Regions from separate parts of the Pseudochelatococcus sp. G4_1912 genome, predicted to be linked through region 1. Evidence: predicted binding sites of a transcription regulator. Region 1 holds the regulator's gene; the other holds the start of a gene.
The links. The regulator PhoB, encoded in region 1, activates phosphate uptake and scavenging genes when phosphate is short. The targets are predictions, from matches to a motif close to TGTCATNNANCTGTCAT.
Positions count from the first base shown of each region.

Region 2: VRZ32_RS06645 (NAD-glutamate dehydrogenase) is a predicted target of PhoB. The motif match lies at 2,750-2,766, and genes of this name have one in related genera.

Region 1 covers NZ_JAZDRL010000002.1:382,558-386,749, forward strand. The annotation lists gene VRZ32_RS09010 (aspartate aminotransferase family protein) at 1-45, opposite strand, end outside; gene VRZ32_RS09015 (GcrA family cell cycle regulator) at 795-1,400, shown strand; gene phoB (phosphate regulon transcriptional regulator PhoB) at 2,034-2,741, opposite strand; gene phoU (phosphate signaling complex protein PhoU) at 2,813-3,523, opposite strand; gene pstB (phosphate ABC transporter ATP-binding protein PstB) at 3,679-4,192, opposite strand, start outside.
Region 2 covers NZ_JAZDRL010000001.1:1,474,150-1,478,341, reverse strand. The annotation lists gene VRZ32_RS06645 (NAD-glutamate dehydrogenase) at 1-2,477, opposite strand, end outside; gene VRZ32_RS06640 (DUF2794 domain-containing protein) at 3,244-3,588, shown strand; gene VRZ32_RS06635 (Bax inhibitor-1/YccA family protein) at 3,681-4,192, opposite strand, start outside.

The DNA.
Region 1 (4,192 bases):
AACAACCTCGGCCCGCGCATAAGTCGGCAGAATTGGCGACGTCACAGTATGATACTCCAAGCATGAAAGTAGCCCACGTGGAATACGCAGACCAGCATGGCAGCTTTTGCGCCAGAATGGCGAAACGTAAGGCACTCAAACAGTTTGCGTTATCTGATAGCAATGCAATCAATCTGCATTCCAAGCTGATCCCTCAACTCTAACGCACGTCATTGCACCACCTCGCCGTTTGTCCACCAGCCCTTAAAGCTGGCTGCCCACGCACAGACACCCAGTTGCAAGATGGACAACAGAAAAAGCCGCCCTAAGGGCGGCGACACCTGCAATTTAAGGGCACCAGCAGTGACATTCAAGTTGATTTTGCCATCACAGCAAGTTTTTGTTTCAACGTCAGTCCACGATAACTGCAGTTCCGTCCGCTAGGCTACGCTATTTTCGGGTCAATGAGGCACTTGTCTTCATGAGCGTAGTCAGGACACAGCCAGTATCGATTTTATGCCTGTGAGTAACTTTTTTACGTCACTGCCATTAAATAGCCTGCATTCACAGGCTTTTTCGCAACATCAAACATTTGTTTACGATCTCTCCTGTGGGAAAATGCGCGCTGTTGCACGCAAGACTCTTGCCGGGGAGTCACGGCATATTGTAGTTTCCCGTTTAATGGCCACGATATGTCGTTCGGCCTTCTTCCTCTCGGCGTTTTCCTCTTAGGTAGAACGTTGCATCTGGCGATCATTCATTTGCCGGTGAGATGTAGGATTCCGTTCGAAGCGCGGCACGATGGAGCATTATTTATGAGCGATCCTGGCAATACCTGGACTGATGAACGCGTTGAGCAACTGCGTAAACTCTGGGGCGACGGACTGAGCGCAAGCCAGATCGCCACTGAAATTGGTGGCGTCAGCCGAAATGCAGTGATTGGCAAAGTGCATCGTCTTGGCCTATCGGGACGCACGAAGACGCCTGTTGCAGCAACAACTGCACGCCCGGCTCCACGTAAAGCACCGGCACCAGTGCCTCAGCCAACGGCACCGGTTGCTCGTCAAGCGGCGCCTTCATCAGCATCTGTTGCTACACCTGCACCGGCCCCACGGCCGATTGCAGCTGCGTTCGGAAATACCGCCCTTGCTGCTGCTCCTGTTGCTCCAGCGCCTGTTGCTGCGCCTGCTATCCGGGAATTTCCTGTTGCGCATGATAACGTCGTTGTACCGCTGTCTGAGCGCGTGACGATTATGGATCTGCGTGAGTTCATGTGCCGTTGGCCTGTGGGCGATCCGACATCACCAAACTTCCGTTTCTGCGGCGCACGTTCGTCTACGGGCATGCCTTATTGCGCACACCACGCGAGCATCGCTTACCAGCCAGTGATGGAACGCCGCCGCGATCGCAAGCGCGCATAACTGCGTGACATAGGCAACACCTGCTAATCGAGTGTTTGCAGTTAGCTACAAGAATGTAAAAGCCGCCCGGCATCCGAGGCGGCTTTTTATTTGCGGCATACTATCGCGTCAGGATGAGTTAAAACAAAGTAGCCATCGCTCCAGCAGTACAGACAACCACCACTTGCAAGCCCCCCAAATAAAACCGTGCAAGCACATGACCGCAGGATGCGCTCAGCTTCGTGTCAGGGGGAGCCAAAAATGGTAGCGATCAAAAACCGGCTCGCAACATACATAAGCACGTGAGCCTATGGCGCACAGACAGTCATCACATGCAGACCACTAAAAAGGAACCGCTGCAAGCACACGAACGCAGGATGTGTTGAGCTTCGCGCCAGGGTGAGCCGAAAATGGTAGCGATCGAGAACCGCCTCGCAACATACATAAGCACGTGAGCCTACGGCGCAGAGACAGTCATCACATGCAGACCACTAAAAAGGAACCGCTGCAAGCACACGAACGCAGGATGTGTTGAGCTTCGCGTCAGGGTGAGCCGAAAATGGTGGTTTTCGAGAACCGGCGCGCAGCGTACATAAGTACGTGAGCACCGGAAGCGCAGAAAGCCTCCATTTGCAGGCCACCATGGCGCGAAGATCAATACATCCTGGAGAAGGTTTCATCGAAGGAGTAACCCGCACCGCGTACGGTGCGGATGGGGTCCTGGGTGCGCTTGGTGTTGATGGCTTTGCGTAGACGGCCAACGTGCACATCCACGGTTCGCTCATCGATATAGACGTCATGCCCCCAAACGCTGTTGAGCAATTGCTCGCGGGTGTAAACCCGGCCTGGGCTTTGCATCAGAAATTCGAGCAGCTTGAATTCCGTCGGGCCCAAATGGAGCTCATGACCACTGCGACGCACACGGCGGGTTTCACGATCAAGCTCAATATCGCCTGCCAGCAGCAATGTCGCCACCTGGCTGGGCTTTGCGCGCCTTAGCAGGGCGCGCACGCGGGCGAGAAGCTCTGGCACGGAAAAAGGCTTCACCACATAATCATCAGCTCCGGTAGCAAGGCCGCGAATACGCTCCCCCTCCTCACCGCGGGCTGTCAGCATGATGATCGGAAGACGCTCAGTCTCAGAACGCGCACGCACACGGCGGCACAATTCGATGCCAGAGATACCCGGCAGCATCCAATCGAGCAGAATGAGATCGGGCGCCTGCTCTCTGAGCCGTATTTCGGCATCATCACCACGCGCCACGCTATCGACAGAATAACCTTCGGCTTCAAGATTATAACGAAGGAGCAGCGTTAGTGCTTCCTCATCTTCAACGATCAGAATACGCGGTCCTGCCATCATATCCTCGTGCCATCGCCAAACTCGTTAAGCATGCATCATAAGGCCTGCCATGATGCAAGTAAGGTATTTTGTCAGAGCGATGCGGTTGTCGCAAAGCTTGTGGTATCGCCCTTGGGGCGCTCTGCCGCGAGGGTCTCACCAGTGGTCAGGAAGTAGATTGTCTCAGCGACGTTTGTCGTGTGATCGCCGATCCGCTCAATATTCTTGGCCAGGAAAAGAAGATGCGTACAGAAAGTAATGTTGCGCGTGTCTTCCATCATATAGGTCAGCAGCTCACGGAAGATCGAGTTATAGAGCGCATCGATCCGTTCATCGCTGTTCCATACTTCCAGCGCCTTCTTCTCATCGCGCTGGGCATAAGCATCAAGCACGTCTTTCAGCTGTGCCTGCACGAGGTCACTCATGTGCTGCACGCCACCAACGATCTTCGCAGGCTGCAACTCATTGCTGATAGCCAAAACGCGCTTCGAGGTATTTTTTGCCAGATCGCCAATCCGCTCGATATCACCCGCAACCCGAATGGCGGAGATGATATCGCGCAGATCCACTGCCACCGGCTGGCGCCGTGCGATGGTGACAACAGCAAGCTCTTCAATTTCACGTTGCAGATTATCAAGACGCACGTCTGCATCGATTACCTGCTGGGCAAGGGCGCTGTCGCGACGCACGAGGGCACGCGTGGAATCGTCCAGCATTTTTTCGGCGATACCGCCCATTTCGGCGATCTTGCTACGCAAGAGTTCGAGATCGGCGTCAAAAGCAGTTACGATATGTTCGGCCATTGCCAAATACCCCTGTACAGAAACAGTGCAGGCACTTGCCACCTGCGTCTTAGACTTTGCATCAAATCAAAAAGTGGATACCGCTTTTTGAATAAACCTGATGCACTAACAATGATCTAGCGCCAAATTGCATTTCAGATTTAATGCGATTTTCGCTAGCCAAAACGACCTGTAATATAATCCTGCGTGCGTTTATCCTGTGGCGTGGTGAAAATTTTGGTCGTTTCCGCAAATTCCACCAGTTCACCCAGATACATAAACGCCGTAAACTGCGAAACGCGCGCAGCCTGCTGCATGTTATGCGTGACAATAGCGATCGTATAATCTTCCTTCAACTCGTCGATCAATTCTTCCACCTTGGAGGTGGAAATCGGATCGAGCGCCGAGCATGGCTCATCGAACAGAATGACCTCCGGCTTTACCGCAACCGTACGTGCAATACACAGACGCTGTTGCTGACCGCCGGAAAGACTCTGGCCGGAAGCGCCCAGCTTATCCTTCACTTCATTCCAGATGGCGGCGCGGCGCAACGAGGATTCGACCCGCTCATCCATATCCGCCTTGTTGAGATTTTCATACAGGCGCACACCAAACGCAATGTTATCATAGATCGACATCGGAAAAGGCGTCGGCTTCTGAAATACCATGCCGACCTTGGCGCGCAAGGCG
Region 2 (4,192 bases), on a different contig from region 1:
AGCACCTCGGTGCGGAAATCCTGCGGACGATCAGACCAACGAAGACCGCCACGCGCCACACGACCAAAGCGTAGATGCACGCCTTCAACCCGTGGTGAATAGACAAAGATTTCGAACAGTGGTGCAGGCTTTGGCAGGCCCTCTACCTTCGCACACTCAAATTTGAACGAAATCGTATCGCGCGCATTTCCTTCAGCATCACGCTGGAAGATGTTCGTGCGCAAAGTCGCCTCAATCAGATTGACGAAGCGGCGCAGAATGCGATCCTCATCAAGGCTGGAAACCGCCTGCAGACGCGCTTCAATATCCTCACGCACCTGGATCTCACGCTCGGCACGATCGCCCGTGAAGTCGGGATCGAAACGCGCCGCGATCAAGGACACAATACGCGTGGTGATCTCAGGATGATGCACCAGCGTTTGCGCCAGATATTCCTGATCATATGGCACGCCAATTTGCTGCAAATAGCGCCCATAAGCACGTAGATTCGCCACATCACGCCAGTTGAGCGAGGCTTCAAGCACAAGGGCGTTGAAACCATCAGATTCAGCTGCACCCTCGAACAATGCAATCAGCGCATCCTCAAGATCAGGCTTGGCGCGATCAATATTGATCACACCACCCGCTGCACGCTCCAGCGACATGTCATGCAACCACACGCGGCCTTCTGGCTCTGCCCCGCGCGGCGTCACGCGATAGGTGCGTTCGTTTACGACCTTAAAGCCAAGCTTTTCAAGCAGCGGTACGCGCTCTGACAAAGGCGTAGGTGCCGAACGCGAAAAGACTTTCAACGCTGCCCGAGATTCAGGATCGCCCTCACGACGGTACAGCTTCACCGCGCGTGGATGATCAGGACCTAGCGCTTCGATAACGCCAATATCTTCAATGACCGCATCACCAGAGAAGGCGTCACGATAAGCGCCACCGAATGCTGCACCATAGGTTGCTGCAAGTTCACGCCCCTTGTCGCCACCAACATGCCGAGCAAATGCCTGGCTTAGTGCATCACTCCAGTTACGAATGAGGCTGCTGATGCCTGTTTCCAGCGTTGAGCGCTCGATAACAGGCGTGGTGCCTTCATCGCGGCCAATAATGTAGTGAAGACGCGCAAGCGGCCCTGACGGATAAGAAGGATATACCGCCGACAGACGACCCTGATAAAGCCGCGCAAGAAACGCACCGATCTCACTCTGAACATCAGTGTCGTAGCGATCCTTTGGCAGATAAACGAGAACGGATACAAACCGGCCAAATTCATCCGCACGCGATAGCACACGCACACGCGGGCGTTCCGTCAACTGCAGAATATCATGTGCGAACTGGTAAAGCGTATCAACATCAATCTGGAACAGCTCATCCCGCGGATAATCTTCCAGAATATGCGTCAGTGCACGGCCTGAATAGCTGGCTGGATCGAACTCAGCCCGACGCACAACCTCTGCCACTTTCTGGCGCAGGTAAGGGATCTCAGCTGTTGATTGCGTATAAACGTTGCTCGTATAAAGACCAGCAATGCGCAGCTCACCGACAACTTCACCCGAATTATCAAATAGCTTGACGCCAACATAATCGAGGTGCGCACGGCGATGCACGCGTGACTTCACATTGGCTTTCGCAGTGATCAGCGCCACTGGCTGCTGCAGGAAGGCGCGGATTTCCGGCGTCATCACCACAAGCTCACTACCACGGCGCAAGATGCGCACAGATGGATCGCTCAAGATGCCCAGGCCAGTGCCTTCAACAGGGTCGGAAGCCGTATCTGCCGTATAGCGATACTCGCGGATACCCAGAATCGTGAAATTATCGTCAGCCAGCCATTGCAGGAATGCAACCGCCTCACTCACCGTCGCTTCCGGCAGTGGTGGCGGGTTTTCGCGCAGGCTCGTCAGCGCTTCGATGACGCGTGCACGCATCACGGGCCAATCGGTCACCGCGCTGGCAACATCGGCGTAAACGCGCGTTAGTTCTTCAACGAGCCGTGCGCGATCGGCGGCATCATCAAGTTGCGGTAAATGCAAGTGGATAAGACTCTCGCGACCAGCTCCGGTCCGCGGTTCATCCGGCCCCGCCTCACCCAAAACAGCCTTGACGTTGTCTGCACCATCGCGCTCTACATCGAGAATGGGATGGGCAACCAGCTGCGTGTCAAAGCCAAGAGCAACAATCGCCGCAAGGGTGGAGTCCACCAGGAAGGGCATATTGTCATTGACGATTTCAACAACCGTGATCTGGCGCGCATCGCTGCCCGTCCCGGTTATGTGATCAGTGAGCTGGATGCTGGGAGAGCCACGCCGACGCGCCTTGTTAAGGTGCGCGTAGGCAGCCTCGACCAGTGTTTCCAGAAACACCTCCGGGTAGACGGTTAGATCCTCCGCCGCTACCTGCCCCAAGAGCGCCTCTACAAACCAGCCTGGCGCCGCAGCACCCCGCTCAGACAACCCGTTCGCGACCCGCGCGATCAAGCCCGCTTCCGTCACAACTTCCTCCCGATACCCCGCCGTCGCTTCTCGACAGCAGACGTTTCCTACACGCTGATGACATTATTGCCATCATTGCGCGGCCGCATTCTGCCACACCCTGCCTAGATTAAAAGCACTCTGCTGCATTTCTTATTGCAGAGCATAAAATCCAAGCATTTTCACCTGTTTTTCGGTGATGAACCCAACCATTGGCAGAGAATCTTTTAAGGATTTCCCAATAGCAGCGCCCATGATGCACGCATGCGCCCGTGCCGCATACAGCACAGGTGAAGAAAGCGCAATGACATGAAATGGGCGGAGAACTATTTAAAAAGAAAATGCATCCAGATGGTCTGAAATTCAGCGATACCGAGGGGGCTGGGGGGCTCTATAAATTCGGTATCATGAACTGACAGGCCATCTGGATGACGTGGGTATGATGTCTAACCAATGGGGCATTATCGCGGCAATCACGCGTTCGCTGCTGGGCGTTATCAGGGCACCTGAGTGCTTGCACGCAAGCATCCGATGCGTTTAGTCAACGCTTTAAGCTTGCATCCAGGCTCCAGGGCGGTCATCATAACCATATTGCGACAGCAACCTGTGACACAGGAGAAGCCGGTTGAGCGAAGCTGGAAGCGAAGATCCAGAGCACAGCGTTCGGGCGCAGTCACGCGAGGATATATCCCCCACGAACTGGAATAATAGGTTGCCGCCTGTCGGCCTGCGCCCATCAAATGATCAGTCTGCAGCCCCTGACAGCGGTCACAAATCGCCCGCTAAAATCATTCCCATTGCTGCAAAAGCACACTTGCCTTCACCTGCGCAGGCAGGGCCTGTCACGTTCAACCAGTCAGAATTACGTGTGATTTTCGGGCTTTATGGCCGCAAGGTGGCCTCGGGTGAATGGCGTGACTATGCACTCGATTTCTTGCGTGATCAGGCTATCTTTTCGGTATTTCGTCGTTCATCCGAAGTGCCCCTCTACCGCATCGAAAAAACCCCGCGCCTTGCGCGCAAACAGGGCGAGTATGCAGCAGTTGCGGCTTCAGGCCTGATTCTCAAGCGCGGCAGCGATCTTGCCCGCGTACTGGCTGTTTTGGATCGACCATTAAAAATCGTGCGATAAAATGCACAACCATCATGAGCTTCAAATGCAACAAGCCCCGATGTTTCCACCGGGGCTTTTTTCATGCATCAGCGAAATTACCGCAAAATGCCTTAGTTGCTGCGCTGCTGGCCAAAGAGTTGCAGCAGGAACATGAACATGTTGATGAAGTTCAGATAAAGGCTGAGCGCGCCCAGCACTGACTTTTTCGCCGCAACTTCACCACCATCGAGCGCGTAGTACATTTCCTTGATGCGCTGCGTATCCCAAGCCGTCAGGCCGGCGAAGATCAGCACGCCAAGCACCGAGATCACGAATTGAAACCCGCTCGATTGCAGGAACAGATTCACCAGCGAAGCGATAATCAGGCCAAAAAGACCCATGATCAGGAATGACCCCATCGCCGACAGGTTACGCTTCGTGGTATAACCATAGAGGCTGAGAGCACCAAAAGCTGCAGCCGTTACGAAAAACACCTGTACGATAGAAGCCTGTGTGTAGATAAGGAAAATCGACGAGATCGATACTCCCATCAACGCCGCATAGGCCAGAAACAGCATGCGCGCTGTGCCTGCCTGCAACTTCTCGATGCGGAAGCTGATGAAGAATACCATCGCGAGCGGGG